3 regions of the Citrobacter sp. Marseille-Q6884 genome follow, and region 1 is predicted to be linked to each of the others. Evidence: predicted binding sites of a transcription regulator. Region 1 holds the regulator's gene; each other region holds the start of a gene.
The links. The regulator LexA, encoded in region 1, represses DNA repair genes until DNA is damaged. The targets are predictions, from matches to a motif close to TNCTGTATGTACATACAGNA.
Positions count from the first base shown of each region.

Region 2: a site for LexA is predicted at 5,310-5,329, ahead of umuD (translesion error-prone DNA polymerase V autoproteolytic subunit). Genes of this name have one in related genera too.
Region 3: a site for LexA is predicted at 9,130-9,149, ahead of sbmC (DNA gyrase inhibitor SbmC). Genes of this name have one in related genera too.

Region 1 covers NZ_CAMDRE010000001.1:1,444,187-1,456,765, forward strand. The annotation lists gene plsB (glycerol-3-phosphate 1-O-acyltransferase PlsB) at 1-865, opposite strand, end outside; gene N7268_RS06855 (diacylglycerol kinase) at 1,037-1,405, shown strand; gene lexA (transcriptional repressor LexA) at 1,515-2,123, shown strand; gene dinF (MATE family efflux transporter DinF) at 2,288-3,607, shown strand; gene N7268_RS06870 (CsbD family protein) at 3,742-3,951, shown strand; gene zur (zinc uptake transcriptional repressor Zur) at 3,996-4,514, opposite strand; partial or broken gene N7268_RS06880 (cupin domain-containing protein) at 4,630-5,117, shown strand; gene dusA (tRNA dihydrouridine(20/20a) synthase DusA) at 5,224-6,222, shown strand; gene pspG (envelope stress response protein PspG) at 6,355-6,597, shown strand; gene N7268_RS06895 (quinone oxidoreductase) at 6,834-7,817, opposite strand; gene dnaB (replicative DNA helicase) at 7,899-9,314, shown strand; gene alr (alanine racemase) at 9,529-10,608, shown strand; gene tyrB (aromatic amino acid transaminase) at 10,734-11,927, shown strand; gene aphA (acid phosphatase AphA) at 12,144-12,579, shown strand, end outside.
Region 2 covers NZ_CAMDRE010000003.1:200,802-208,133, forward strand. The annotation lists gene N7268_RS24605 (Tn3 family transposase) at 151-3,216, shown strand; gene N7268_RS24610 (IS110 family transposase) at 3,213-4,235, shown strand; gene N7268_RS24615 (hypothetical protein) at 4,592-5,095, opposite strand; gene umuD (translesion error-prone DNA polymerase V autoproteolytic subunit) at 5,349-5,765, shown strand; gene umuC (translesion error-prone DNA polymerase V subunit UmuC) at 5,765-7,030, shown strand; gene N7268_RS24630 (DNA replication terminus site-binding protein) at 7,180-7,332, shown strand, end outside.
Region 3 covers NZ_CAMDRE010000001.1:3,089,748-3,102,326, reverse strand. The annotation lists gene pduP (CoA-acylating propionaldehyde dehydrogenase PduP) at 1-869, shown strand, start outside; gene N7268_RS14670 (1-propanol dehydrogenase PduQ) at 880-1,992, shown strand; gene pduS (cobalamin reductase PduS) at 1,989-3,344, shown strand; gene pduT (BMC domain-containing protein) at 3,347-3,901, shown strand; gene pduU (propanediol utilization microcompartment protein PduU) at 3,901-4,251, shown strand; gene pduV (propanediol utilization protein PduV) at 4,256-4,708, shown strand; gene N7268_RS14645 (acetate/propionate family kinase) at 4,693-5,907, shown strand; gene N7268_RS14640 (L-threonine kinase) at 6,000-6,866, shown strand; gene N7268_RS14635 (DUF496 family protein) at 6,906-7,241, opposite strand; gene N7268_RS14630 (FUSC family protein) at 7,480-8,538, opposite strand; gene sbmC (DNA gyrase inhibitor SbmC) at 8,646-9,113, opposite strand; gene dacD (serine-type D-Ala-D-Ala carboxypeptidase DacD) at 9,237-10,409, opposite strand; gene phsC (thiosulfate reductase cytochrome B subunit) at 10,560-11,327, opposite strand; gene phsB (thiosulfate reductase electron transport protein PhsB) at 11,324-11,902, opposite strand; gene phsA (thiosulfate reductase PhsA) at 11,917-12,579, opposite strand, start outside.

The DNA of each region.
Region 1 (12,579 bases):
GTTCTGCATTGTGAACGTTAATGCCCTGATACAGTCGGTTCCAGGTGAAACCCAGAATACGGTCTGTCAGACGGATCATCTCATAGGAGAAGTTCGCGGCAATTTCTTCCATCAGCGCGATAGCATTTTGCTGCGCTTTATCGTGGGAGATTTTTTTACTGCGCGCTTCATCTTCTACCGCACGCGCGATCGCTTTTGAAGCCAACAGCTTATTAAACAGATCCTGACGGGCAGGAAGACGCGGACCCACAGCGGCTAAACGCTGGCGGGCAAAGTGCATACGCGCCACACGCGCCAGTTTCTGCGCAATAATTTTATCCGTGCCGTGCTCGTCTGCCATGCGGCGCAAGGAGACTGAAGGGGAGAAGCGGACAAAACTGTCGCGACCCAGCCAGGAGACAGCAAAGAATTTTTGGACGCCGTTTAACATGCGCAGTGGCGGATTCACCTCGCCTTTCTCGCGTCCGGGAGCGCGGCCAAACATCACCGATACCGGCACCATCTGCACATCCAGATCAGGATTGCTGCGATGAAGGTCGAGATAGTTGTGGAACAGCTTGATGGACTCTTCTTTTGGCGTGTAATAGGTGAAGACACGCGGGCCGCCGTGGATGAACACGTAGCGCGGCAACAGAGTCCCGTCGATTTCCAACGGTTCCAGGGGATCAGGAAGATCATGCGCCAGGCATTGGGCGCGTAGCGTGAGCAAGTCCGCTTTTGAGTTGTACGGTAAGACGTACATAATGGGACGAGAGGTGTCGAGCCCCAATTCCGGAGCGGGATCCGCCGGAATAGACTTGCTTTTTACCAGTACGCTTAATGGTAAATTCAGTAATTTGTAGTAAATTCTTGGCCAGCCGGACATAAACGATGTAAAGCCTCTGGTTAATAATGCAAATGCGCTGCAAGGATATCAGAAAGTTTAGTGAATTTCTGGTGTATCCCGTCATACTTCGCGCTGCGTTGTATCCACCCTGAAATAAAAAGGCAAACGGTACAACGACATTGACGCTAATAATGTAAAAAGGTTCTTTTGATGGCTAATAATACCACTGGATTCACTCGAATTATCAAAGCAGCGGGCTATTCCTGGAAAGGTTTTCGCGCCGCCTGGATCAATGAAGCCGCGTTTCGCCAGGAAAGCGTTGCCGTCCTGCTGGGCGTTGCAATCGCCTGCTGGCTGGATGTTGACGCCATTACCCGCGTGCTGCTGATTGGTTCGGTGATGCTGGTGATGATCGTTGAAATTCTGAATAGCGCTATCGAAGCGGTGGTTGACCGTATTGGCTCTGAATACCATGAGCTTTCTGGTCGGGCGAAAGATATGGGGTCGGCAGCGGTGCTGCTGTCTATTTTTGTCGCCCTGATCACCTGGGGCATCCTGTTGTGGTCACATTTTCGATAAGGATTCCAAAACTTCACAAATCTCCTGTTTTTTGTGCAGTTTGCGGTTCCAAAATCACCTTTAGCTGTATATACTCACAGCATAACTGTATATACACCCAGGGGGCGGAATGAAAGCGTTAACGGCCAGGCAGCAAGAGGTGTTTGATCTCATTCGGGATCACATCAGCCAGACAGGTATGCCACCGACGCGTGCGGAGATCGCGCAGCGTTTGGGGTTCCGTTCCCCAAATGCGGCTGAAGAACATCTTAAAGCGCTGGCGCGTAAAGGTGTGTTGGAAATCGTTTCTGGTGCATCGCGTGGTATTCGCCTGCTGCAGGAAGAAGAAGAGGGATTACCGCTTGTCGGTCGTGTTGCGGCGGGTGAACCGCTTCTGGCACAGCAGCACATCGAAGGCCATTACCAGGTTGATCCTTCACTGTTCAAACCGAACGCCGATTTTCTGCTGCGCGTCAGTGGGATGTCGATGAAAGATATCGGGATTATGGATGGCGATTTACTGGCTGTGCATAAAACCCAGGATGTGCGTAATGGCCAGGTGGTTGTCGCGCGTATTGACGATGAAGTGACGGTTAAGCGGCTGAAAAAGCAAGGCAATAAAGTTGAATTACTGCCTGAAAATAGCGAGTTCAAACCTATCGTCGTTGACCTGCGCGAGCAAAGCTTCACCATTGAAGGGCTGGCGGTTGGCGTTATTCGTAACGGTGAATGGTTGTAATTTTCTGCAGGCCGGATCGGGCGTTTACGCCGCTATCCGGCAACATGCCCGATGACGCGACGCTTATCGGGCCTGTGAAACATGAAAAACGCCGGGATAGGGCATTTACGCCGTCATCTGGCAATCTCACGTCTTTTTTCTAACTCCTTCTCAGGCTTTCCCGCATGCCTTTCTTTACCTCTTCCGACAAAGCTCTCTGGCGCCTCGCCTTACCGATGATTTTCTCCAACATCACCGTTCCCCTGCTGGGGCTGGTGGACACTGCGGTGATTGGTCATCTGGAGAGTTCTGTCTATCTTGGCGGTGTCGCCGTCGGTGCGACTGCGACCAGTTTTCTCTTTATGCTGCTGCTCTTTTTACGCATGAGTACCACCGGGCTAACCGCCCAGGCGTTCGGCGCGAAAAATCCGCAGGCGCTGGCGCGAGCATTGGTACAACCGCTCATTTTGGCGTTGGGCGCCGGGGCGGCGATCGCGCTGTTTCGTACGCCAATTATCGATCTGGCGCTGCACATCGTTGGTGGTAGCGAGGCCGTTCTGGAACAGGCTCGCCGCTTCCTGGAAATCCGTTGGCTCAGTGCGCCCGCCTCGCTGGCAAATCTGGTGCTACTCGGTTGGTTACTGGGCGTCCAGTACGCACGTGCGCCGGTTATCCTGCTGATTGTCGGTAATATTCTCAACATTGTACTCGATGTATGGCTGGTGATGGGTCTGCACATGAACGTCCAGGGCGCTGCGCTGGCGACGGTGATTGCCGAATATGCCACGTTGCTGATTGGCCTGCTGATGGTGCGTAAGGTACTCCACCTCCGTGGCGTCTCGCTGGCGATGTTGAAGCTTGCCTGGCGCGGCAACTTTCGCCGTCTGCTGGCGCTTAACCGCGACATCATGCTGCGCTCGTTGCTACTGCAACTCTGCTTTGGTGCCATCACGGTGCTGGGCGCGCGTCTTGGTGGCGAGATTATTGCGGTCAATGCCGTGCTGATGACACTGCTGACGTTCACCGCCTATGCGCTGGACGGGTTTGCCTATGCAGTGGAAGCACACTCCGGTCAGGCTTATGGCGCGCGAGATGGCAGTCAGTTACTGGATGTCTGGCGGGCGGCCTGTCGTCAGTCGGGGATTGTGGCAATACTGTTTTCGTTGATGTATGCCCTGTTCGGCGAACACATTATCGCGCTATTGACCTCACTGCCTCAGATTCAGCTACTGGCCGATCGCTATCTTATCTGGCAGGTTATTTTACCGCTGGTGGGCGTCTGGTGTTATCTGCTGGACGGTATGTTTATTGGTGCAACGCGAGCAGCCGAAATGCGTAACAGCATGGCTGTTGCAGCGGCGGGGTTTGCCTTAACGTTACTGGCGTTACCGTTACTGGGAAACCACGGTTTATGGCTTGCACTGGCCGTATTCCTGGCGCTGCGTGGACTTTCACTGGCTTTCATCTGGCGGCGTCACTGGCGTAATGGCACCTGGTTTGCCTGACGGGACGGTTAAAAATTCTGAATAGTAAATAATTCCCGGAATCACCGACTACACTTATTCTCACGCTCAGCAAAACATCATGTGTCTGGGCTTAGCACTCTCGCTATTCACAACCTAACGATGAGGACTTGATGATGAATAAAGACGAAGTCGGTGGTAACTGGAAACAGTTGAAAGGTAAAGTGAAAGAGCAATGGGGCAAACTGACCGATGATGATATGACGGTCATTGAAGGTAAACGCGACCAACTGGTAGGTAAAATCCAGGAACGTTATGGATATGCGAAAGATCAGGCGGAGAAAGAGGTCGATAGCTGGGAAAAACGCAACGATTACCGCTGGTAATTAATCCCTCCCGTCTGAGAGTACAAGGATGTACGCTCCCCCGCTTAACGCCCGACTTTCTTCTTCACCTGAATAGAGTGGTCATGCTGGCATTCGCCCGGGTGGCGACATGATTCTACTTCCACACAAACCGGACAGAGCCCATGTGCTTCAATGACGTTATGACGCAGGGCAAATCCCATTTTGGCTGCCAGCGTATGCATAATGTCTTCCACGCCTTCGGCACACTCTTCTTTTACTACGCCACAACGGTCGCAAATGAACATGGCTGAGCTGTGGGTCGGCTGATCGAACAAATGGCAAAGGACATAACTGTTGGTGGATTCCACCTTGTGCACGAAACCTTGTTCCAGTAAGAAATCGAGCGCACGATAAACCGTAGGCGGTTTGGCCTGCGGCTCGGTTTCCCGCAGCAGATCAAGCAGATCATAAGCGCTGATAGCACCTTCCTGGAGACTCATCAGACGCAGCACTTCGAGGCGTTGCGGTGTGAGCCGCACATTACGTTGCGCACAGAGTTTTTCAGCCTGGGCTAATAGCTCTTGCGTGGTGGTTTTGTCCATTTGACGCCTCGATTTACATGGAAGGGTGATTCATTACTTTATCATATTCTGCTTAAAACGCCGAGATCCCCCGCCGTGTGCTATACCTGACGCATCGCAATACTGGAAAATAAAAATGAAAAGACCTATTGTATTCGCCACTGGCGTGACGTGGAGGGGGCCGATGACTCTACGTATCCCGATAGCAATGAGCTTTTTTCGATTGGCGCGCCGCTTGCCCGCAAGCTGGGGTTAAGACGACTCGGTATTCACCACGAACGATTGCCGCCCGGTCGCCGCACTTCGTATCCGCATGCTGAAAGCGATGAAGAAGAGTTTATCTACGTGCTGGAAGGTTATCCTGAGGCCTGGATTAACGGTTATTTATGGAAGCTGGAGCCCGGAGACAGCGTGGGTTTTCCGGCAGGAACCGGCGTGTGCCACACGTTTATCAACAATACCAGTGAAGAGGTGCGCCTGCTGGTCGTCGGTGAAGCGAACAAAAAAGACAATCGTATCTACTACCCGCTGAATCCGGTCTATGCGGCGACACGTGAGGATCGTTGGGTTGACCATCCGCCGCAGTTTTTTGGCTCGCATGACGGTAAACCGGGGCGGAAGTAGCGTTTTCTGGAGGAGGTAGTGGGTATCCGCGACGAGGTGACGCACTATCGTCACGGTCTGTGCTATAGTAGCGCCCCTTTTTTAACCGGATGCTTGATTATTCGCCATGCTGCCTGAATCTCAGTCTACCGCTTTTCCTGCTCATCGTTTTTCAATCGCGCCGATGCTCGACTGGACGGACAGACATTGCCGCTACTTCTTGCGCTTACTCTCCAGCCAAACGTTGCTCTACACCGAAATGGTGACCACCGGGGCAATTATTCATGGCAAAGGCGATTATCTGGCGTACAGCGAAGAGGAGCATCCGGTCGCACTTCAGTTAGGCGGTAGCGATCCCGCTGCGCTGGCACAATGTGCGAAGCTGGCCGAAGCGCGTGGCTATGATGAGATCAACCTCAATGTGGGCTGCCCTTCGGACCGCGTACAGAATGGTATGTTCGGCGCCTGCCTGATGGGCAATGCGCAACTGGTCGCTGACTGCGTCAAAGCGATGCGTGATGTGGTGTCGATCCCGGTCACCGTCAAAACCCGTATTGGTATCGATGATCAGGACAGCTACGAATTTTTGTGTGATTTCATCAATACGGTCTCCGGAAAAGGGGAGTGTGAGATGTTTATCATCCATGCTCGTAAGGCCTGGCTTTCCGGGCTAAGCCCGAAAGAAAACCGCGAGATCCCGCCGCTGGATTATGCCCGTGTGTATCAGTTGAAACGCGATTTCCCGCATCTGACGATGTCGATCAACGGCGGCATTAAATCGTTGGAAGAAGCGAAAATTCATCTGCAACATATGGATGGCGTAATGGTAGGGCGTGAAGCCTATCAAAACCCCGGCATTCTGGCGTCTGTGGACCGCGAAATTTTTGCGGCAGCGACTGCCGATGCCGATCCTGTTGCCGTGGTGCGTGCCATGTATCCGTATATTGAGCGTGAACTGAGCCAGGGTGCGTATCTGGGGCACATTACCCGCCATATGCTTGGACTGTTTCAGGGGATCCCTGGGGCTCGTCAGTGGCGTCGTTACCTGAGCGAAAATGCGCATAAAGCCGGGGCTGATATTAACGTGCTGGAACATGCACTGAAGCTCGTTGCAGATAAGCGTTAATTTCTCACTAAAAGTTAGTCAATTTCACCACGCTCTGCGCACTGTCGCGGAGCGTTTTGTTTATAAATCAATGAATTAATTTTGGCATGGTTTTTGTAATGATGTGAGCAGCATTCATTATGGGAGAGCATCATGCTGGAACTACTTTTTGTCATTGGTTTTTTTATCATGCTGATGGTCACCGGCGTATCACTGTTGGGGGTACTGGCCGCATTAATGGTGGCCACCGCAGTGATGTTTTTAGGCGGACTGTTTGCGTTAATGATTAAGTTATTACCCTGGCTGCTCCTGGCCGTGGCGGTGGTGTGGGTAATCAAGGCGATAAAATCGCCAAAAGTCCCACAGTATCAGCGCAATAACCGCCGGTTTTACTAAGGTATTGAGCGGTTCGTCACAACATGCAACTTTGCCTTTAGAACCAAATAGGAATTGATTATCAAATCTGTCACTATTGCGCCGTTAACGAATTCATCGAGCTGTACCCTACATACAGCCGAACTAAAAAAAGAAAGGGCTTCCTGCGGGAAGCCCTAATTCTTTCTCCCCCGCCATCATTCACACCGCAGGTGCACTGGCTGCTTGAATGCGTTTGGGGACGTCGGCGCTGTGAATCACGGGATCAGCAAACTCGACCCCTGCGTTGCACGACTCTCCAGTACTTCATGCGCCCGCTGCGCGTCTTTCAGCGCAAACGTCTGTCCTTGCGCCACATCGACTTTAATCACGCCGCTGGCAATCAGTGAGAACAGCTCGTTACTGGCTTCTGCCAATTCGTTGCGATTGGTGATGTAACCCTGAAGAGAAGGACGCGTCACATACAGCGAACCTTTCTGGTTCAGAATACCTAAGTTTACGCCGGCCACGGGCCCGGAAGCGTTGCCGAAACTGACCATCAGCCCCCGGCGTTGCAGACAATCCAGCGAGGCCTCCCAGGTGTCTTTGCCCACGGAGTCATAAACCACCCGCACTTTTTTACCGCCGGTAATCTCTTTCACTCGCTCAACAATGTTCTCTTCCCGGTAGTTAATCACTTGCCAGGCCCCGGCCTGTAAAGCAATTTGCGCCTTTTGTGCATTGCCGACGGTACCAATCAACTTTGCCCCCAGCGCTTTTGCCCACTGGCAGGCAATCAAACCGACACCGCCCGCCGCCGCGTGGAACAAGAACGGTTCACCCGGTTGGATCTCATAGGTTTTGCGTAACAGATAAAATACGGTTAACCCTTTCAGGAAGGAGGCGGCGGCTTGTTCGAACGAAATGGCATTGGGCAGGATGGCCGCTTTTTCGGCAGGAACGTTATGCACTGAACTGTAAGCGCCGAGAGCAGACTGTGCATAGACCACGCGATCGCCGACGTTAATGTGCGTGACGCCGCTGCCGACTTTGCTGACGACGCCAGCCGCTTCGGTGCCCAGACCACTGGGTAAAGCAGGCGGCGGATACAGCCCGCTACGGATGTAGGTGTCGATATAATTGATGCCGATCGCTTTGTTCTCGACCTGGATTTCATGCTCTGCCGGGTCAATCGGCGTAAATTCAACCGTCTTTAGTACGTCAGGGCCGCCGTGCTTGTGAAATTCAATTCGTGTTGCCATGCATCCTCCAGAACGTATCGTAAGGGTCTACTTATATGGTAATCTTTCGACCCATTCTTTATCTCGGTAACTCCATTCACTATGGCAGGAAATAAACCCTTCAACAAACAACAGACTGATGCTCGTGACCGCGATCCGCAGGTTGCCGGGCTGAAAGTGCCGCCGCACTCGATTGAAGCGGAACAGTCGGTGTTGGGCGGTTTAATGCTGGATAACGAACGCTGGGACGATGTGGCTGAGCGCGTTGTGGCGGAAGATTTTTATACCCGCCCGCACCGTCACATTTTTACCGAAATGCACCGTTTGCAGGAGATGGGAAAGCCCATCGACCTGATTACGCTCGCAGAGTCGCTGGAGGTTCAGGGGCAACTGGACAGCGTCGGCGGTTTTGCTTACCTGGCGGAGTTATCTAAAAATACGCCAAGTGCGGCGAACATAAGCGCTTATGCTGATATCGTGCGCGAACGTGCTGTCGTCCGCGATATGATTTCTGTTGCCCATGAAATTGCCGATGCGGGTTTTGATCCGCAGGGACGTTCCAGCGAGGATTTGCTCGATCTGGCAGAATCCCGCGTCTTTAAAATCGCAGAAAGTCGCGCCAATAAGGACGAAGGTCCGAAAAACATCGCCGACGTGCTGGATGCCACCGTCGCGCGTATCGAACAACTGTTCCAGCAGCCGCACGATGGCGTCACCGGAGTTAATACCGGTTATGACGATCTCAATAAGAAGACGGCGGGTTTGCAGCCTTCCGATCTGATTATCGTCGCGGCGCGTCCGTCGATGGGTAAAACGACATTTGCAATGAACCTCGTCGAAAATGCGGCGATGTTGCAGGATAAACCGGTATTGATATTCTCTCTTGAGATGCCCTCAGAGCAGATTATGATGCGTTCTCTGGCCTCGCTTTCGCGTGTTGATCAGACCAAAATTCGTACCGGCCAACTGGATGATGAAGATTGGGCGCGGATCTCCGGCACCATGGGTATTTTGCTTGAGAAGCGCAACATTTATATTGATGACTCCTCCGGCCTGACGCCGACGGAAGTGCGCTCCCGCGCGCGACGTATCGCCCGCGAGCATGGCGGTATCGGACTTATCATGATTGACTACCTCCAACTGATGCGCGTACCGTCGCTTTCCGACAACCGTACGCTGGAGATCGCCGAAATCTCCCGCTCGCTGAAAGCACTGGCGAAAGAGCTTCATGTTCCTGTTGTGGCGCTGTCACAGCTTAACCGTTCACTGGAACAACGTGCTGATAAACGTCCGGTTAACTCCGATTTGCGTGAATCTGGCTCCATCGAGCAGGATGCGGATTTGATCATGTTTATCTATCGTGACGAGGTTTATCACGAGAACAGCGACCTCAAAGGTATCGCAGAAATTATTATTGGTAAGCAGCGTAACGGCCCCATCGGTACGGTACGCCTGACATTTAACGGCCAGTGGTCACGCTTTGATAACTATGCTGGCCCACAATACGACGACGAATAAATCTCCGTCATCCTTCATGCTGCAGATGCGTTGACTACGCCCGTTAACCCCGGTCACTTAGTTTACTAAGCTCCCGGGGATTCTCAGGCTTGTCGCGTAACTCGGACTGCGTCCTCGCCCCTTCGGGGCCAGCGCAGGCGCTGTTCAAAAACGTCAGAGCGTTTTTGTCCTGCAACACGAATGATTTAGGCGATTCTTTTATTAAGGAATACAAATGCAAGCGGCAACAGTAGTCATTAACCGCCGCGCTCTGCGACACAACCTGCAACGTCTGCGTGAACTGGCGCCCGCCAGCAAACTGGTTGCGGTCGTGAAAGCGAACGCTTACGGACACGGTCTGTTAGAGACCGCGCGGACGCTCCCCGATGCCGACGCCTTTGGCGTCGCGCGTCTGGAAGAGGCCCTGCGACTGCGAGCGGGTGGGATCACGCAACCCATACTGCTACTTGAAGGCTTTTTTGATGCCGCCGATCTGCCGACGATCTCCGCGCAGCGCCTGCATACTGCTGTACATAATCAGGAGCAACTTGCGGCTCTGGAATCCGCTGATTTGGCTGAACCTGTCACCGTATGGATGAAGCTCGACACCGGCATGCATCGTCTGGGCGTTCGCCCGGAGCAGGCTGAGGCGTTTTATCAACGTTTAACGCAGTGTGAAAATGTGCGCCAGCCGGTCAATATTGTCAGCCATTTTGCCCGCGCAGACGAACCGGAGAGCGGAGCAACAGAAAAGCAGCTCGATATCTTCAATCGTTTTTGTGAAGGTAAGCCGGGTCAGCGTTCTATTGCTGCGTCTGGCGGTATCCTGTTGTGGCCGCAGTCTCACTTCGACTGGGCGCGCCCTGGTCTGATTCTTTATGGCGTGTCGCCGCTGGAAAACCATTCTACGGCAGCAGATTTTGGCTGCCAGCCGGTGATGTCACTCACCTCCAGCCTGATCGCGGTGCGCGAGCATAAAGCGGGCGAACCGGTGGGTTACGGTGGTACATGGTTAAGCGAGCGTGATACGCGCCTCGGCGTGGTGGCGATGGGCTATGGTGACGGTTACCCGCGTGCTGCGCCTTCCGGTACGCCAGTGCTGGTGAATGGCCGGGAAGTCCCGATCGTTGGCCGCGTCGCGATGGACATGATTTGCGTTGATTTAGGTCCTGAAGCGCAGGATAAAGCCGGGGATCCTGTGATCCTGTGGGGCGAGGGGCTGCCCGTTGAACGCATTGCGGAAATAACAGAAGTAAGTGCTTACGAACTTATTACGCGCCTGACGTCAAGGGTGGCGATGAAGTACGTCGATTAAGTCTGTATCGTGCCGGATAAGCGCCAGCGCTTTCCGGCAATATTCCTCTCAACATCCTCTCGATCTTCTCTCGCTTCCGGTTTATTGTGTCTTATCCCCTGTCTGTAAACCTGGAGAACCACCGCGTGTTTCAAAAAGTTGGCGCCTACGCAGGCGACCCGATTTTATCGCTCATGGAGCGCTTCAAAGAAGATTCACGTAGCGACAAAGTGAACCTCAGTATCGGTCTGTATTACAACGAAGACGGGATTATTCCTCAGCTTAAGGCCGTTGCCGAAGCGGAAGCCCGACTGAATGCGAAGCCGCACGGGGCTTCACTGTATCTGCCGATGGAAGGCCTCAACAGCTATCGCCATACTATTGCACCTCTGCTGTTTGGTGCTGATCATCCGGTTCTCCAGCAGCACCGCGTTGCGACGATTCAGACGCTGGGGGGCTCCGGTGCGCTAAAAGTGGGCGCCGATTTCCTGAAACGCTATTTTCCTGACTCGGGTGTCTGGGTCAGCGATCCGACGTGGGAAAACCATATCGCGATTTTTGAAGGCGCCGGATTCGAAGTGAGTACTTACCCTTGGTATGACAACACCACCAATGGCGTCCGTTTTGATGATTTGCTGGCAACGCTGAATACGTTACCGGCGCGCAGTATCGTGTTACTGCATCCGTGCTGTCATAACCCGACCGGGGCGGATTTAACGCATACTCAGTGGGATGCTGTGATTGAGATACTGAAAGCACGCGATCTCATCCCGTTCCTCGACATCGCCTATCAGGGCTTCGGCGCGGGGATGGAAGACGATGCGTATGCTATTCGCGCCATCGCCAGCGCCGGATTACCTGCGCTGGTCAGCAACTCGTTTTCTAAAATTTTCTCCCTGTACGGTGAGCGCGTGGGCGGGCTATCCGTCGTGTGTGAAGACGCCGATGCAGCAGGCCGTGTGCTGGGACAGTTGAAAGCCACCGTTCGCCGTAACTACTCCAGTCCGCCGAACTTTGGTGCGCAGGTGGTTGCTGCAGTGTTGGGTGATGATACGCTCAAATCCCGCTGGCTGGCGGAGGTGGAAGCGATGCGCACCCGCATCCTGGCGATGCGTGAGGAGCTGGTTAAGGTTCTCAATACTGAGATCCCGGGGCGCAACTTTGATTATCTGCTGCAGCAGCGCGGTATGTTCAGCTATACCGGACTGAGCTCTGCTCAGGTTGATCGTCTGCGTGATGAATTTGGCGTTTACCTGATTGCCAGCGGTCGCATGTGCGTCGCCGGTCTGAATCAAGATAATGTTCAGCGCGTCGCGAAGGCGTTTGCGGCTGTCATGTAAGGCGTTCTTTTATCCTACCTCACAGGCCGGATGGCGGTGTAAACACCTTATCCGGCCGACTATTTTCAGACCCATTTCCAGTGTGATCGTCCTCTTTTTCTGTAACAAAACGAGAGAAAACCCTTCCTTTCGCCCCCCTCAGGGGGTAAGGTCAGATAGCTTTTTGACCAGTTGTTAATAAAAAAATGATAACTAACTGACGAATTAGGGAAAAATATGCGCAAGGTTACTTTGGCACTGAGTGCCGTTTGCTTATTGTTCACGTTAAATCATTCCGCCCAGGCTCTTGTTTCTTCTCCCTCTCAGCTCAATCCAGGCACAAATGTAGCGAAACTGGCAGAGCAGGTTCCGGTTCATTGGGTTTCTGTTGCCCAGATTGAAAACAGCCTGACCGGGCGCCCGCCGATGGCGGTGGGGTTCGATATCGATGACACCGTTTTGTTCTCCAGCCCAGGCTTCTGGCGTGGCAAAAAAACGTATTCCCCGGATAGCGAGGATTACCTGAAGAATCCGGCCTTCTGGGAGAAAATGAACAATGGTTGGGATGAGTTCAGTATTCCAAAAGAAGTGGCGCGTCAGCTTATTGATATGCACGTACGCCGCGGCGACAGCATCTTCTTTGTGACGGGGCGTAGCCAGACAAAAACCGAAA
Region 2 (7,332 bases), on a different contig from region 1:
GCATTTAAGTTATTGCATTTAATCTATCGCATATAGGTTATGGCATAAATCGTGTGATGTCACGTTTTGGTTATACCGTCAGGGTGTACCCTTATGCGATAACCATTTTTGTTAAAAATACCGCATCGGATAATTTATGAGGGAAACTATATGGCAAGGAGGCAGATTCTTTCTCTGTCGGAAAGAGAATCATTACTGGCATTGCCAGACGATGAGTTAACGCTGACCCGGATGGCCTATTTCAGTGAGCATGATCTGGCGCTTATCTGTGCTCACCGTAAACCCGCCAGCCGTTTTGGTTTTGCCGTCCTTCTTTGCTATCTGAAAAATGTTGGCTTTGCCCCGGATAAAAAAATCCCACCCTCTGATGCACTGCTGAAACATATCGCCAGCAGGCTAAATCTTACCGGTGATCTCTGGCCTGCTTACCTTTCCGGCAGGGATACGACCCGGCGCGAGCATTTAACCGAACTGTACCGCTATCTTGGCGTGAAGGCATTTACCGGCAAAATACAGCAGGACTGTATTACACACCTGCTGTCGATGGCGACGCGTACTGATAAAGGTATTCTCCTGGCCGAAGAGATGCTGGTCTGGCTCCGGCAGAACAACGTAATAATCCCCGCGATTGATGTCGTGGAGCGTACCTGTGCTGAGGCCATGGCAGGCGGCGATAAAATCGTATTTCAGACTCTGAATGCCCCGTTAACTCCGGCTCACAGGGATGCCCTGGATCGTTTACTTGAGTCATCGGATAATCAGTCTTCCAGGCTGACATGGCTTCTGCAACCGCCGGGTAAAATCAATGGTAAGAACTTGCTGCAACATCTTGATCGGCTCAGCAGCGTTGAATCGCTGGCATTACCGGAAGGTATAGATCGTACCATTCACCAGAACCGGTTGCTGAAACTGGCGCGGGAAGGCCGGAAGATGAGTAGCCGTGATTTGACCCGATTTTCAGCAACCCGGCGTCATGCGATCCTGGTGTGCGTGCTGGAAGAAGCCAGAGCCACACTGACAGACGAAGTGATTGAGTTGCATGAGCGAATGCTGAACAGCCTTTTCAGCAAAGCCAAAAGAACACAGGCAGAGCGCCTTCAGCAGACCGGAAAGCTGATCCAGTCAAAACTGAGGCAGTACATCGATGTCGGTCAGGCGCTGTCTGATGCCCGCGATTCCGGTGACGATCCATGGCTCGCAATAGAAAATATACTCCCATGGCCTGAATTTGTCGCCAGTCTGGAGGAAACACGCCATCTCGCCAGAAAAAATAATTTTGACCCGCTGCATATTATTACCGAGAAATACAGCATATTACGGAAATATGCCCCACGCATGTTATCCACTTTACAGTTAGTCGCAACCCCGGCAGCGCAACCTCTGGCTGATGCGCTGGTTGTGATCAAGGATATGTACCTGAAGCACTCACGTAAAGTTCCGGCGACTGCGCCGCTTGAGTTTGTCCCTGAAAGCTGGCACAGGGTGGTGATTACACCTGCGGGTATTGATCGGCAGTATTATGAATTTTGTGCGCTCAGCGAGCTTAAGGGAGCGTTGCGCTCCGGGGACATCTGGGTTAAAGGCTCACGGCGCTACAAAAATTTTGATGATTACCTCATTCCCGAAAAGGACTTTGACAAACTCACTCCGGCGCTGCCACTGCCCGTATCTGCTGATTACCATGAGTACATTACCAGCCGTATGACCCTGCTTCAGTCCAGACTTGAAGAGGTCAATGCCATGGCAGCCCTTGGTGAACTGCCCGATGTGGAAATTTCCGACAGGGGCGTAAAAGTCTCTCCGCTGGATAACTGCGTACCGGCGCAGGTTTCACCGCTGGCAGAGCTGGTTTACAGCATGCTACCGCGCCCTAAAATCACGGAAATTCTCGATGAGGTAAACGGCTGGACGACGTTTACCCGACATTTTTCGCATATAAAAAATGACATTACCCGTCCCGATACCCGCCTGCTTCTCACCACCATTCTTGCGGATGGCATCAATCTTGGCCTGACCAAAATGGCAGAAGCCTGCCCCGGGAGTACCAAATCATCACTTGAAGATATTCAGGCATGGTACATCCGCGACGAAACCTATTCAGCCGCCCTTGCAGAACTGGTAAACGCGCAGGGGAAAAGGCCGCTGGCGGCATTCTGGGGAGACGGGACAACATCATCATCAGATGGACAGAATTTCAGAACAGGCAGCACTGGCCGCTACGCAGGACAGGTTAACCCGAAATATGGGCAGGAGCCCGGACGACAGTTTTATACCCATATTTCGGATCAATACAGCCCGTTTTACACCTGCATAATAAGTCGGGTCAGGGATTCAACCCATGTTCTCGATGGCTTGCTGTACCACGAAAGTGACCTGAAAATCAGGGAGCATTACACCGATACCGCGGGTTTCACCGATCATGTCTTTGCCCTGATGCATCTGCTGGGATTTGCGTTCTGTCCGCGAATCAGGGATCTCCATGACAAGAAGCTGTTTATCAAAGGGAAAGCAGACCAGTACCCGGCGCTTCAGTCACTGATATCAACGACCAGCCTGAACCTGAAAGAGATCGAAATTCACTGGCGTGAAGTGTTGCGTCTGGCAACCTCGATAAAGCAGGGAACAGTGACGGCATCCCTGATGCTGAAAAAGCTTGCCAGCTACTCAAAGCAAAATGGACTTGCCAAAGCACTGAGAGAAATTGGCCGTATTGAACGAACGCTGTTTATGATCGACTGGTTCCGCGATCCGGCACTTCGTCGGCGGGTCCAGGCGGGACTGAATAAAGGAGAAGCCCGTAACGCGCTGGCGCGCGCGGTATTCCTGCACCGTCTGGGTGAAATCAGGGATCGTAAACCGGAAAATCAGAGCTATCGCGCCAGTGGACTGACGCTGCTGACGGCAGCTATCTCGCTGTGGAATACCGTCTATATGGAAAGAGCGGTCGATGCCCTGAAGCGTAAAGGGGTGAAGATCAACGATCAATTGCTGTCGCATTTGTCCCCGCTAGGCTGGGAGCATATCAATCTGACAGGCGATTATATCTGGAAAAGCAACCGGATACCGGCTTCCGGTAAGTTTCGTCGGTTGAGACCCGCTAAAGTCGAAAGGTCAAAAAATAGCCTTAACGAATGGAAGGGACTTCCCCTGATTATGCGCCTGATTAACTCTTGTGCAATCATGGGGTACACATCGTCCCGGAGGAATTCGTTATGACTATCACGACTGTCGGTATCGATCTTGCTAAAAATGTGTTTGCTGTTCACGGTGTTGATCAAAATGGTAGAACTGTTCTGGTTAAGCCTAAAGTATCGCGTGCTGCACTTCCTGAGTTAATTGCAAGTTTGCCTCCCTGTGTTATCGGGATGGAAGCATGCTCCGGGGCTCACTACTGGGCAAGATTGTTTCGGCAGTATGGTCATGAGCCACGTCTGATGGCTGCTAAGTTTGTATCGCCTTATCGTATGGCCGGAAAATCAGGAAAAAATGATGCAGCTGATGCTCAGGCTATCTGTGAAGCTGTTCGTCGTCCGCATATGCGGTTCGTACCAGTGAAAGACGAAAGCCAGCAGGCCATGCAGTGTTTACATCGTACCCGTCAGGGTTTTATCGAAGAGAAAACAGCAACGTATAATCGTCTGCGAGGATTGATATCTGAATTCGGTGTCATCGCGCCACAAAGTGCTGATGCCCTGCGCCACATGGTTTCTGTGCAGAAGAGCTCTTTACCGCTTCAGGTTCAGCAATGTGTTGATGATTTGATGGAACACGTTGATCGCATTGAAGCTAACATCACTGAATATGACCGAATTTTGTCCCACATAGCCAAAACAGATCATCGCAGTCAGCGGCTGATGGAGCTAAAGGGCGTTGGTCCCACAACGGCCTGTGCACTGGTCGCCAGTATCGGTAATGCACATGATTTTAAAAATGGACGTCAACTGGCAGCCTGGCTGGGGCTGACGCCATCACAATACAGCAGCGGGGGAAAGTCGAAACTCGGCAGGATCACAAAAGCCGGTGATTCGTATCTGCGAACGCTTCTGGTTCAGGGGGCTCGTTCAGTGCTTATTGGCGCCGGGAAAAGGACTGACTCATTCAGCCGTTGGGTTTGTATGTTGGTTGAGCGCAGAGGGTACTGGCGGGCTGTTGTGGCCATCGCCGCCAAAAATGCGCGGCTGTGTTGGGCATCACTACATTACGGTGATGATTTCCGGCTGTACTCAGTCAACTAAAGCTCGAAGCTGTATAACCATCTGACCTGCAATTCGTTGATGATAAAGGGTTAGACCCCGTGAGGCCTATCTGGCTATTGTACAGGATATACGTATCCGCTTAACGAACAAGAACCTCACGCGCGTCTTTCATCAGGGCCCGAATCGATGACGATTCATCATGGCCGTTTATAGTACCGCAGTCTCTCCCCTTTATTTTTACTGAAGAGCAGACAGAAACCATAAATACCGGCTTTGACATGCCGGGGAAGTCCTTATAGTACAATAATTTTCGATATCCAAACTGACCCCAAGTAAGGACGGTCGCGCCTGTGGTGGTTTTATCTCCGTGGAGCGCCTGGCCCCGGCCATAATTGTTAGTTCGATACCCCATGAGTCACGCCTCCGGGTATTGCCAGAAAGTCGGGGGCTTCAGCCATACCTTTGCGCGATAACAGCACTAATCTGTCCTGCGGGGTCGAGACAATTTCATCCCCGTTATCCAGTACGCTGCCCACCAGCGCGAGCCCTTTCTCGAAGTGTGTAGCTTTCTGGCCAGCGCTTGAAACAATCCGTGCAGATGAACCATCGGTATAAGTGACTGCATCACCCTCCACTGCGATTTTGACCATTTGACCGTTGCCTAGATCCATAACCCTGGCGCTATCAACAGCGGTTACGACACCACCTCGCGCAGTCAGGCTTCCCTCGACCGCAACACGCCAGATTGCTGTTACCGGGTGTTGGCGATCCCTTTCAGCGTTCTGCTCAATAATTTGTCGAGCATCCACATCCATTGCGGCCAGATCAGCGTCAGAGAAAGGGGATTTGTCAAAGTCGGCCAGCATTTGTTGAGTTGCTTCATTTGTAAACTGCTTCATCGTTATTACTCCTTATAAAATGTACGGATAAATTCCGAATTGTATACGAAGTAAGCACGAGTAAATTCTGAAAATGAACTGAGGAATCATATGGTTGCAATTTGTTATGTGCAGTTACCCACTTCTGGACAAGTGATAAGAAAAACCTGAAGAGTGATAGCGGAAAATAACTTTCGGAAAAGGAGGTGCGAAAATTCCTGGCTCCTGTCTATAATACTGTATGGATATACAGCACCACGAAGAGCAGAGCATTATGAAACTTATCCCAGTGACACAACAATCACCAGGCCAATTCCCGTTGTTCGTTGAGCCTGTCAGCGCAGGTTTCCCTTCAGTCGCTTCCGATTATGTTGATGAATTTATTGATCTAAATACTCACCTCATCAAACATCCATCTGCAACCTACTTCTTACGAGTAACAGGTTCATCGATGGTAGAGGCACGTATTCACGAAGGCGATCTGGTCATCGTGGATAGCTCACTTGAGGCGAAAGAGGGGGATATTGTGATTGCGACCGTTGATGGTGATTTCACCATTAAGCGGTTGCAGCTAAGCCCGGCTCCCGCGCTACTGCCAATGAATAGCCGGATGTCACCGATCTATCTGAAAGAAGGCGAAGAACTGGCCATTTTTGGCGTGGTGACCTTCATCGTGTACAAGGCCTTGTGATGTTCTGCCTGGTGGATTGCAACTCATTTTACGCCTCCTGCGAGAGAGTCTTTCGGCCCGATCTGGTGAACAAGCCAATTGTATGCCTTTCGAACAATGATGGCATGGTCGTGGCACGTTCAGCGGAAGCTAAAAAATTAGGTATCCAGAATGGTGACGTGTACTTCCAGAAGAAAGCATTCTTTGAAGCTAACGGTGTACATGTTTTCAGTTCTAACTATGCCTTGTACGCGGAGATCTCCCGTAGGGTGTGTGAGACATTATTTAAATTCTCCAGTAATACTGAGGTCTACAGTATTGATGAAGTTTTCCTTTCGTTTGAAGGAATGCAGAAAAATTATAATTTTGATGACTATGGAAGAGAAATAAAGAAAACCGTATTAAAGAGCACCCATATACCCGTGGGGGTGGGCATATCGACAACTAAAACTTTGGCAAAACTAGCAAATAAAGCTGCAAAAACATGGACTAAAACAGGCGGAGTGGTTGATCTCAGCAGTCCAGAAAGACAACGTAAATTATTGCCATATATTGACGTAAGCGATGTCTGGGGGGTGGGCCGGAGATATGCCACCAGACTGAACAGCATGGGCATCAGGACTGCTCTCGATCTGGCCAATGCGCCAACATCGCTTATCCGTAACACATTTGGAGTCGTACTGGAGCGAACGCAGCGCGAATTGAATGGCGAGTCCTGCATAGCCCTGGAAGAGGTGAGGAAGGTTAAGCAGCAGATCATCAGCTCGCGTTCATTCGGCCAGAAAATAGAGCACTACGAAGCAATGCACCAGGCGGTGTGTGAGTATGCCGAACGTGCAGGCGAGAAGCTGCGCGAAGAGAAGCAATACTGTCGCTGCATAACGGTTTTTATTGGCACAAGTTACTATTCGAAAACGGCCCCTTACAGTGGCCAGCAGACAGTCAAGCTGGAAAACCCCACCGCCGATACCCGGGAAATCATTGCGGCTGCGGTCGCAGGGCTCCGGCATATCTGGCAGGAGGGATACCGATACCATAAAGCCGGAGTGATGCTATCTGACTTTTATGATAGCGCCACCAGCCAGCTCGATTTGTTTGGTGAGAACCGACTCTTTGCCAATGGTGAAGCGTTGATGGGCGTGATGGATAGAATTAACCGGTCAGGTCGGGGGAAATTATGGTTTGCGGGCCAGGGCATCGACAAAGACTGGACGATGCGGCGGGAGTTATTGTCACCATCCTATCTCACTAACATTAATGAAATCCCTCGCGTCAGGATTGGCTAATCAGCAGTGAAAACTTCATTCGTCATCGATAAAATTCGTCTGTAAACAAAACGAACTTGATATACTCGGTTTCGCTTGTTATGAGTATGTATGTACATACAGTCCTCCGTGCAGCGGAGGGAGTTTAGAGCCCTTTTTCGGGGATAGAAATGAATATCTCAACAACTTTCCAGACGCTGGAGAGCGAGATCACACAACTTCGTGGAGTGCTGGGTTCCCGGCTTCCGCTCAAGGCGAGTGTCTGCGTCCTGCCAGCCGTTGCTGATGGCGAAGAAGATATGGCCATCGAACACATCATGCCT
Region 3 (12,579 bases), 1.6 Mb from region 1:
CCATGATTGAAGATATTGCGTTTCGCTGCTCCGGGATTCGCAATCTTGTCGTTACGGTCACAGAACCTACGTTTGAAGCTACCCAGCAGATGATGGCCCATCCTAAAATCGCAGTTCTGGCGATTACCGGTGGCCCTGGCATTGTTGCTATGGGCATGAAAAGTGGGAAGAAAGTCATTGGCGCAGGCGCAGGTAACCCGCCCTGTATTGTTGATGAAACCGCCGACATCGTAAAAGCAGCGGAAGATATCATCAACGGAGCCTCCTTTGATTACAACCTGCCCTGTATTGCGGAGAAAAGCCTGATTGTTGTTGATACCGTTGCCGAACGACTGGTGCAACAAATGCAGTCTTTTGGCGCGATGCTTCTGAACAGTGAAGAGATCAACGCATTGCGCGCCGCCTGTCTGCCTGAAGGGATGGCGAATAAGAAACTCGTGGGGAAAAGTCCAGCAACGCTTCTGGACGCTGCGGGTATACCGGTTCCGGCAAAAGCTCCCCGCCTGTTGATTGGCATCGTCAACGCCGACGATCCATGGGTGACCAGCGAACAGTTGATGCCAATGCTACCGATCGTAACCGTCAAAGATTTTGACAGCGCGTTAACGTTAGCGCTGAAGGTTGAAGAGGGACTGCATCACACCGCCATTATGCATTCACAAAATGTGTCACGTTTGAATCTTGCAGCGCGTACGCTTCAGACGTCCATTTTCGTGAAAAATGGCCCCTCTTACGCCGGAATTGGTGTGGGTGGTGAAGGCTTCACAACCTTCACTATCGCGACGCCAACGGGTGAAGGGACAACGTCTGCGCGAACTTTTGCACGTTCTCGTCGTTGTGTGCTGACAAACGGTTTTTCTATTCGCTAATGAGGCTGTCATGAATAGCTTTTCACTGCAAACCCGATTGTACAGCGGCCAGGGAAGTCTGGATGTGCTCAGGCGCTTCACGAATAAGCATATCTGGATTATCTGCGACGGTTTTCTTGCGCGCTCCCCGCTAATTGAGACACTGCGTAGCGCGTTGCCTGCAGATAATCGCATCAGCATATTCAGCGATATCACACCCGACCCAACCATCAGTACGGTAGTACAAGGGATTGCGCAAATGCAGTCCCTGCGACCGGATGTCGTGATTGGCTTTGGCGGTGGGTCGGCGCTTGATGCAGCAAAAGCTATCGTCTGGTTCAGCCGCCAGTTTGGTATTGAAATCGAAACCTGTGTGGCAATCCCCACCACCAGCGGAACCGGCTCTGAAGTCACCAGTGCCTGTGTGATTAGCGATCCCGATAAAGGCATTAAATACCCATTATTTAATGACGCCCTCTACCCGGATATGGCAATTCTGGATCCGATGCTGGTCATCAGTGTCCCTCCGGCCATCACCGCGAACACCGGGATGGATGTTCTGACGCATGCGCTGGAGGCTTATGTTTCCACCAGAGCCAGCGACTTCACTGACGCGCTAGCTGAAAAATCGGCGCAAATCGTCTTCCAGTATCTGCCCGTCGCGGTCAGGAAAGGGGATTGCCTGGCGACGCGGGGCAAAATGCACAATGCGTCAACGCTTGCGGGGATGGCGTTTAGCCAGGCTGGGCTTGGGATTAACCACGCGATAGCCCATCAGATAGGCGGCCAGTTTCATCTGCCCCATGGGCTGGCCAATGCGCTCATACTGACTTCTGTCATTCGTTTCAATGCTTGCGATCCACGGGCAGCCAAACGGTACGCCCGACTCACAAAAGCGTGTCACTTATGCCCGGATAATGCGAGCGACACAGCGGCACTCAATGCGCTGATTCATGCGATTGAGCAACTCAAAAAACAGTGTGAACTCCCCTCTTTTACTGACGCGCTCAAAGACGGAAAGCAAAGCTGGTCACAACGTATACCGTCGATGGTTCAAGCCGCGCTGGCTGATGTTACGCTGCAAACCAACCCTCGCGTAACCAACGCCAGTGCCCTCCAGGAACTGCTTGAGGAATTATTATGAATACAGCCATGTCGGCAGAAACGACGCTTTATGATGTGCAAACGATACGTGAACGCGTCCGTGCTGCGGGCGTGGTCGGAGCCGGAGGCGCTGGCTTTCCTGCGTATGTAAAATTACAGGCCCAAGTCGATACCTTTCTGGTGAATGCAGCGGAATGCGAGCCCATGCTGAAGGTCGATCAGCAGTTAATGGCCTTGCAAGCGGCCCGATTGGTACGCGGTGTGCAATATGCCATGAAAGCCACGGGTGCCAGTACGGGCATTATTGCCCTGAAAGAAAAGTATCGACAGGCCATCGATGCTTTAACCCCACTTCTCCCTGCTGATATCAGGCTGCATATTTTGCCGGATGTTTATCCAGCCGGGGATGAAGTTCTGACGATATGGATGGCGACCGGGCGACGGGTTCCACCTGCTGCGCTGCCAGTCAGTGTTGGCGTCGTGGTCAATAACGTCCAGACCGTGCTTAATATTGCTCGAGCCGTAGAGCAGCAGTATCCCGTCACGCGCCGCACCCTGACCGTTAACGGCGCGGTTGCCAGGCCATTAACACTGACGGTTCCCATCGGCATGTCGTTGCGCGAAGTACTGGAACTGGCGGGGGGAGCCACCGTTGATGACCCTGGTTTTATCAACGGCGGCCCTATGATGGGCGGTCTGATCACGTCGCTGGATACGCCGGTCAGCAAAACGACCGGTGGCCTGTTGGTTTTGCCGAAATCCCATGCGCTGATTCAGAGGCGGATGCAGGATGAACGTACCGTGCTTTCCGTTGCCAAAACCGTTTGCGAGCAGTGCCGCTTATGTACGGATCTCTGTCCAAGGCATTTGATCGGCCATGAATTGTCGCCACATCTTCTGGTACGCGCGGTTAATTACCAGCAAACCGCTACGCCGCAACTGCTGCTTACCGCCCTTACCTGCTCAGAATGCAACGTCTGCGAAAGCGTCGCGTGTCCGGTAGGGATCTCCCCTATGCGCATCAACCGAATGCTCAAACGGGAGTTGCGGGCGAAAAACCAACGTTATGAAGGTCCACTCAACCCGGCCGATGAAATGGCGAAGTACCGACTCATACCGGTTAAACGGCTCATTACCAAGCTGGGTCTCAGTGACTGGTACCACGACGCGCCATTCGCACAAACAGCGTATTCCACTGATACAACGACATTACTGCTACGTCAGCATATTGGCGCCATCGCCATCCCCTGTGTGCAAAAAGGGGAGCGTGTCGTTCGCGGACAATGCGTTGCGGATGTACCGGCAGACGCGTTAGGTGCTCCCGTTCACGCCAGTATCGACGGCATTGTTAGCGCGATAACTGAACACTCCATCACGGTAATAAGAGGTTAACCATGTCTCAGGCTATAGGGATTTTAGAACTCACCAGCATTGCCAAAGGGATGGAAGCCGGTGATGCCATGCTCAAAAGCGCAAATGTGAATTTGCTGGTCAGTAAGACCATTTGCCCGGGAAAGTTTCTGCTTATGCTCGGAGGGGATGTCGGCGCAGTGCAGCAGGCGATAGCCACGGGGACATCGCTTGCGGGCGACATGCTCGTCGATAGTCTGGTATTGGCCAATATTCATGACAGCGTACTTCCGGCGATAAGCGGTCTTAACAGCGTGGATAAACGCCAGGCGGTGGGGATTGTCGAAACATGGAGTGTCGCGGCCTGCATCTGCGCTGCCGATCGCGCAGTGAAGGCATCGAACGTCACTTTGGTGCGGGTACATATGGCATTTGGTATTGGTGGCAAATGTTACATGGTCGTCGCGGGCGACGTTTCTGATGTCAATAACGCCGTGTCAGTAGCCAGTGACAGTGCAGGTGAAAAAGGTCTGCTGGTCTATCGCTCAGTGATACCGCGTCCACATGAGAGCATGTGGCGACAGATGGTGGAAGGGTAATGGAAAGACAACCAACAACGGATCGTATGATCCAGGAATATGTGCCCGGTAAGCAGGTCACGCTGGCGCACCTTATCGCTAATCCTGGTAAAGATTTATTCAAGAAACTGGGATTGCAGGATTCAGTCTCAGCGATAGGTATTTTGACCATTACGCCAAGCGAAGCCTCTATTATCGCTTGTGACATCGCCACCAAATCCGGCGCGGTTGAAATTGGCTTTCTCGACCGTTTTACCGGAGCGGTCGTGCTCACTGGTGATGTTTCGGCCGTCGAATACGCACTTAAACAGGTTACCCGGACACTGGGCGAGATGATGCGTTTTACCGCCTGCCCCATTACACGGACATGAACCTATGAAACGCATCATGCTCATCGGCCCCAGCCAGTGCGGTAAAACGTCACTCACCCAATGCATGCGCGGAGAAGATCTGCATTATCAGAAAACCCAGGCGATTGTCTGGTCTCCTGCAGCAATCGACACGCCGGGTGAATACCTTGAGAACCGTTGTTTGTACAGCGCGCTGCTAACCAGCGCATGCGAAGCAGACATGATCGCTCTGGTACTCAATGCTGACGCACCGTGGTCACCTTTTTCGCCCGGGTTTACTGGCCCCATGAACAGGCCCGTGATTGGACTGGTAACCAAAGCCGATTTGGCCAACCCACAACGTATCACTCTCATCGAAAGCTGGTTGGTACAGGCTGGAGCACAAAGAGTATTTGTCACCAGCGCGGTGAACAATACCGGGGTCGATGAGATGCTCATCTTTCTGAATGCAAAGGAATCCTCATGTCTCACAAGATAATGGCCATCAATGCAGGCAGCTCGTCGTTGAAGTTCCAGCTACTGGCTATGCCCCAGGGTGAAATGCTATGCCAGGGGTTGATTGAGCGCATCGGCATGCCTGACGGACAGGTTACCCTTAAAACACCCACAGAAAAATGGCAGGAAATTCTGCCCGTTGCCGATCATCGCGAAGCGGTAACCCTGTTACTGGCAAAACTGATTGATCATAACATCATCAACAGTTTGGAGGACATTGACGGCGTAGGCCATCGCGTCGCTCATGGTGGTGAGTCGTTTAAAGATTCCGCCTTAGTAACTCATGAAACACTGGCAGAAATTGAGCGTCTTGCTGAATTGGCACCGTTGCATAATCCGGTTAACGCACTGGGGATTACCGTTTTTCGCCAGCTCTTGCCCAATACCCCTGCCGTCGCGGTTTTTGATACGGCTTTTCATCAGACGCTCGATGAACCTGCTTTTATCTATCCTCTGCCCTGGCGTTACTACGCTGAACTGGGGATTCGTCGATACGGTTTTCATGGCACCAGCCACAAATATGTCAGCGCTGCGCTGGCGGAGAAACTGGGCGTTCCGCTCAGCGCTCTGCGCGTTATCTGCTGCCACCTTGGTAATGGTAGTAGCATCTGCGCTATCAAGGGTGGGCAGTCAGTTAACACATCAATGGGCTTTACCCCCCAGTCAGGCGTCATGATGGGGACACGTAGCGGGGATATCGATCCCTCTATCCTGCCATGGATTGCCCTGCGGGAAGGAAAAACGCCGCAGCAGCTCAATCAGTTACTCAATAACGAATCGGGTTTATTGGGCGTTTCCGGTATTTCACCGGACTACCGTGATGTGGAGCGGGCGGCTGAGAGGGGGAACCACCAGGCGGCATTGGCACTCACGCTGTTTGCCGAACGCATTCGAGCCACCATTGGCAGCTACATTATGCAAATGGGCGGCCTGGATGCACTGGTTTTCACCGGGGGAATCGGCGAAAACTCGGCTCGCGCCAGAGCCGCCATTTGTCACAACCTCAATTTCCTGGGACTGTCCGTTGATGAGGCCAAAAATGAACGCAATGCGACCTTCATTCAGACTGAAAATTCGATGGTAAAAGTGGCTGTCATTAATACCAACGAAGAGCTGATGATCGCCCAGGATGTTATGCGTATTGCAATAGCAGAAACTGTGACATTGGGCGTTCCTGCTTAATATTGCCGCACCGCAAATTGCGGCAAATCATGGTAATAGCGCGATCGCCATGACACTATGCGCCGAGGATTGCTGATCACAAAGGTGAAGACGTGGCTGTTGCGCAATGTCCCGCATCATGCGGAGAACTTATCCAGGGCTGGATTCTGGGCAGTGAGAAACTGGTCTCCTGCCCTGTTGAATGGTATAGCACCGTTGAGGTCAGTTCAGGTTCACCATTGACAGACGAACGCCCCCTTTCGCGAGCCATGGTGGATCGGTTGTTGCAGCACTGGCAATACCCGGCGCACGTCAGCCAGGATATCCGAATCGATATCCATTCAACCATCCCTATCGCCAAAGGCATGGCCAGCAGTACAGCAGATATTGCCGCCACGGCTGTCGCGACGGCGCACCATCTGGGGCATCCATTAGATGAGTCGACACTGGCGCATCTGTGTGTTTCGCTTGAACCGACCGACAGTACCGTTTTTCGCCAGTTAACCCTTTTTGATCACAACGATGCCTCCACACAAATTGCCTGTGAAGCGCAGCCACAACTCGACCTGCTGGTACTCGAAAGCCCGGAAACGCTGCGTACTGCAGACTACCACCGTATTCCCCGCCAGTCTGGATTACAGGCAGGTGCTCCCGCTCTCAAACGGGCGTGGGAAAAGGTACAGGAAGCCTGTCGTAGTCAAAACCCTTACCGAATGGGAGAAGCGGCAACGCTCAGCGCAATCGCCAGTCAGGTACTGTTGCCAAAACCCGATTTCGACGCGTTATTAGCGCTGGTCGAGGAATGCGATTTATACGGAGTCAATGTCGCGCACAGCGGTAGCGTCGTCGGCCTGATGCTGGACAGAAAACGTCATGATGTTGAGTACATCAAATGGATGCTGACAGAGAAAAAACTGACCCGGCACTGGCCGGAACAGCACTTGCTGCGGATGGTAACGGGCGGGGTCGAATTACAGTGAGGGTCGCTGCATTGCAACGACCCTTATAAACAGAAAACGTTACTCTGCTTTCGCGTCGCCGTTTTTCACTTCGCCCATCGCTTTCAGCTTTTTAGAGATATCACGACGCTCTTTAGAGATCTCAGCGTTTTTGATGATGTAATCATCCACACGATCTTCATAGTCGCTTTTCATGCTGGCGATGATGCCCTGGATCGCTTCAACGCTCATACCCGGCTTGATGTAGTCGCTCAGGTTGTCCAGCAGCAGAACACGTTTCTGGTTGTCGCGGATCTTTTTCTCAACGTCCTGGATTTCACGTTGCAGTTTGTTTTTACGACGGAACAGACGAACAAATTCCAGCACGTCCTGGAAAGAAGGCTTGGTAGTTTCCATTTTTACACCCCTGATAATGTGAGATTCGGATTCGTTTAAACAACGGCTAAAGTGGGTCAACATTACTTTCATGCCCGCTATACTTCAAGTTGCATATGCATGAACAATGCATGGTTGAAACCTGAATTATCGAGGGTAAACCCATCGTCGTTACCAATGGTTTTAGCCTTTTTCAGTATCATACCCTTAATCTTTGCTGAATCGAAGCAGCAGTAGAGTCAATCCCCTCACTTGCTCTTTATTTGCGCAATGCGCGGCAGATTAAATGAGAGAGTAACTCCAGTTGTCGCGCCATTTCCATGTTCAGCCAGACGTAGCTATGAATGGGCGTTTCGGCCACATTATCACCTTTATGCTCATCAATGAGCTGGCGCAGTTCAGCCACGGTGTCATTGAGTTTTTCCGTATTGGCAAGCACAGGCTGGGGATTGCCCTCATATAACGCATGAGTGATTGTCAGTAACGCCTGTTGGGTTCGATGCTGGGTTTCACGCAGCGTTTGAGCATTCAGTATCACAAAATGGCTGGTCCGTGTTGCCCAAAGCGCATTAATTTGCAGCTCAAGCATGCAAACCAGATTGCGGTTCACCGTTTGAATAGCCTCAAATATCGATTTTTGGATGTGAGTTTCTTTACTGGCAGGAATGATTAACGCACGCATTTTGACAACTTCACTCAGCAACTGCTGTAAATGCTTATCCAGTCGAGGTTGTTCGAGCAAGTTCGGCGACAATGCTGCCTGATAGACACGGTTATATCCCGTGACGCAATGCGCCAGTTGAATGCGCCAGTGTATAAACGCACGCTGCGGCCAGATCCCGGTAAACAACATTGCTAGTAGCGACCCCAGAATAACATCGCCACCACGCCATAACGCCGTATTCATGTCGCCAGCGGGTGCCCCCACCACAACAGCAAGCGTAATACCAATCAGCAGCGCCTGATACGGTTTCTTCCCTAATGCCAGCCAGCCGCACAAAAACATCGCCACCCCACACCATATCAACATGAGTGGAAGCGAAATCAGTTCCAGTCGTAATGCCACCAGCCCAAGCGCAGCGCCAAGGATCGTCCCGCCAATGCGTTCAAGCGCGCGGGGAACCACGTTTCCCCAAAATGAAATAGGCCCCATGATCACGACCAGCGTGATCAGAGGCCACGTACCTTCAGGGATGTTCAGCAGGCGAACCAGCAGGAAAGTGAGAAGAAACGCCAGTGCGATGCGAATACCATGCACAACGCGATAATGACGATACAAGCGAATTTCAAACGGGCTCAGCGACTTATCTGCACGCACTCATGCACTCCGTCAGGGAATGGCAAAGAACAGAATTGTACCTGCTTTTTCAGTGAAAACATCACCGTCATGTACAGGACTTTCATCCTGATTTACACAAAAAACAGTTACTTCGACTGCACCGGTACGTACATCTCAATGTCCCAGTAACCGTCCTCCATACCGTTGTTCATATAAACTTCAAAACAGGGTTTGGCGGATATCTGGTACGTTGCGTCCTGCAACAGACTGTTAAAAAAGGCATACCATGGTGTCGCGAAGTCATGATTCTCAACGCGGGCAACGGCAACCGCATATTCACCACCGGCCAGTTCTGTCAGGATCACCCCTTCACTGTTCTCCGGGATAAAAAAGTTCTCAGGCACGGAAACCACGGTATCGCAACGGAGTTTATCCGCCGGAACAACATCGGGATTGTCATAGTAGACGGCAATCCACTCCAGCGGCACGATCTGCTTCCCATCGACCCACATCACCAGTTGCTCGAAGCCCTGTTTTACCGTTTCTTCCCATGGCCCAACCATGTGAAAACCGGCAATCCTGCGTTTATCAACCTGCTTGATCTCGTACTCCATATAACCTCCGCAATTACACTGTAATTATATACAGTGTAATTTTTGTCTATTACGGCCACAAGGAAATAGTGATTATTATGTGAGCAGATTCGCACTCTTGCCAGTCAGGGAAATAAGGAAACATTACGCCTTATGGTGAAAATAATCGCTCAGACGCGAAAAGACGCCGCCTTCACCCACCGACTCCAGCGTAACCAGTGGCCAGTGTGCAACAATTTTATCTCTGTCATAGAGTTCTATCTCACCCACACGTTGATGTGCGGCAATGGGGGCAACCAGCTCTTTCTTATTGAGCACGTATTTGGCTTTAATATTTGGGATTTCCGCTTTAGGGAGCGCCATCCAGAAATCTTGTTCCGTTCCCAGGCTGATTTGTTCTTTGTCGCCATACCAGATCCGCTCGGTGCCCACTTGCTTCCCACTACTCAACACCTGTACCGTATCGAAGTTCTGTTGTCCCCACATCAGCAGCTTACGCGCCTGCTCTTCACGCCCTTTTGCGCTCTCAGCCCCCATGACAACCGCAATCAATCGCCGCTGTCCATCAACGGCAGAAGCGATCAGGTTAAATCCGGCGCCGGATGTGTGTCCCGTCTTCAATCCATCGACGTTCATGGTCTTATCCCACAGCAATCCATTACGGTTTTGTTGCGTGATACCGTTCCAGGTGAGACTTTTCTCACTGTACATATGATAAAAATCAGGCTCACCGTGAATAATAGCCCGGGATAATACGGCCAGGTCATAGGCCGAACTGTGCTGGCCTGGCGCATCCAACCCATGTACGGTTTCAAAATGCGTGTCCTGCAGTTTCAGTTTTTGAACATAGCTGTTCATCATGGTGACAAACTGAGCCTGCCCACCGGCGATATAATCGGCCAGCGCGACACAGGCATCATTACCCGAATCGACAATCAAACCGCGGCTTAAATCACGCACAGACACGCGATCGCCTTCTTTTAAAAACATCAAGGATGAGCCAACAAACACCGGATTATCTTTTGCCCATGCATCCCGCCCTACAGTCACAATATCACTCGGGCTGATGCGATGGCTGTCGATAGCGCGATCGACAACATAGCCGGTCATCAGTTTGGTCAGGCTGGCGGGATTACGCTGCTGGTGTTCATTACCTGCGGTAAGAATTTGCCCCGTGGTGTAATCCATAAGCACCCAGGCACCAGCTTCAATTGCGGGAGGTTGGGGAGCAAAACTTGGGGTGTCTGCCGCAAATGCGGAAGAAAGACTCATCGCGAGTAGGGAAGCAGTAATAAACAAACGGCGTTTCAACAGCATGTCCTCAGGAATAGGAGAAATAGCCGTTCTTTTTACGGAAGTTCTGACGAACAAACATGGATAAATTGCAAGAAAATGTGACATAAGGCACATTTTCTTGCTGTAAGTTGATCGTATCAGATAAGTCTGAAGAGGAAATTACACTTCCTGTTAGCCTTTCCTCGGCGCAGTCTCGGCGTGATGGCTACGATGGCGGTGGTAACCATCGATCATGCTGCGAAAGATTTGCCCTGGGGTGTCACCCAGAGTGCACAGGTAAATATGTGCGCAAATAAACAGGATGCCCACGATGGCTAATGCCATATGCAGCACTAACATTATCGGGCCTGTGCCGACAACCTGCGGGTAAAGACACAGCAAACCGGTGATGATTAACAACGGCACCAGGAGATACATGATGGCCAGATAGGCCAGTTGCTGCAGAGGGTTAAATTTACTCTCTGCCGTCGCCGCAAAAGGATGCGCCTCGCCTTTCATGATCCCATACAGATAAAAACGCGTCTGCAGCAAGCAGCGTGAGATGAGCCCATTAAACCTCACGCGATAGTGGCAACCGTTTCCGCTGGTGGCGTTTATCAGCACAAAGCCAACCCAGAAGGCCAGTAATGCAAAGCCGCACCAGGTATGTACCTGCACCATCAACGCCACTGGTCCGACAGAGAAGTGGCCAAACAAGCCGCTCAGCAGGAGCAGGATAAATAACAACGCATTACCCCAGTGCCAGCGACGAACCGCTAACGAATAAAGGTAATCACGATGTTCTTCTCCGGCCGCAGTTTTAGGGGCCAGCATTCGACGTAACAGCGCGTGCATGACCAGTCCCACAATCATTAACAGGATGAGAACACCCGCATAGATAAGCCACAACGGCCAGTAGTCTGGCGCATAGTTAAGCTCTGCTCCCCAGATAGAATTCATACATTTTCCTCCTGATGGATCTCTTTACGCCGATACAGACTCACCGCACCACTTCGTTTGTCCTCCTGCCGGTAAACCTCTTTTTGACTGATCCAGTGCTGTATCTCAGGGTCGTCACGACGACCGAATTTCAACGCATCCGTTGGACAAACAGAAACACAAGCGGGTGACTGACCGTCGTCCAGACGGGTATCGGAACAAAAGTTGCATTTGTCGGCCACTCCCGTTTGCGGATTCAGGTAGCGAACATGGAATGGACATGCAGCGACGCAATAGTCACACCCAATACAGCGGGATTTATCCACTTGCACGATGCCATTTTCATCACGGAAAGAGGCGCCGGTTGGGCAGACACTGACGCACGGCGCATCTTCACAATGCTGGCAGGACACACGGACAAACTGAAAGTGAGACAGGACCTCAGGTTCCTTTTCCGGTGAACGGATCTGCACCTGCAGGCGGCTGTATCCCTCCGGTACATCATTAAGAACCTTGCAGGCAACGGTACACGCCTGGCAGCCAATACAGCGCTTCTCGTCATGCAGCATGACATAAGGGTTTGTTGAGTGATTCATAACGTTCTCCTTGCTTATGCCCGACTCAGCGTGACGCCTGAGGTGTGGACCACCGTACCGGAAACCGGGCTGGTCACATGCGGCAGTAAATTACCGCAATGAATGCCATGCGTTGTCGCAGCCGTTTTGGCCCCTGCCTTGGCGCCAAATCCCATGTAAACAAACAGCGTGTCGGGTCGAATACCCGCCGTGACCAGCGCCTTGCCTTTCTCTTTTCCGGTGGCATTTTCCAGCCAGATATCGTCGCCGTTTTTAATCCCTTTTTCTTTTGCCGTTTTCGGGTGTATCCATACCGCGTTATCCCACATCAGTTCACTCAGCAAAGGAACATATTGCGTTGCACCGTTGGTATGCACAGCCACTTTGCCCTGGATGAAATAGAGTTCGCTGTCAGCTTTAAGCGCGAAATTGCGGGCGCGTGGAATGCCGTAGCCGGGCAGTAAGGACTCCAGCTCTTCGGAATAGAGTTCGATTTTGCCTGACGGGGATTTGAAGCGGAGTTGCTCGCCATAGGTGCCGTCGCTGTCCGCAGCCACGGCGCCGGGATACCGGGCGGTAAACTGGCGTACAAGCTCAGGCTCGCGGAGCAACAACGGTACCCCCCACTCCCGATAGCCTTTCTGACGAAGTTCCGCAGACAGGGCATGATCGCCATTAAGCTGATACAGCTGGCGCGT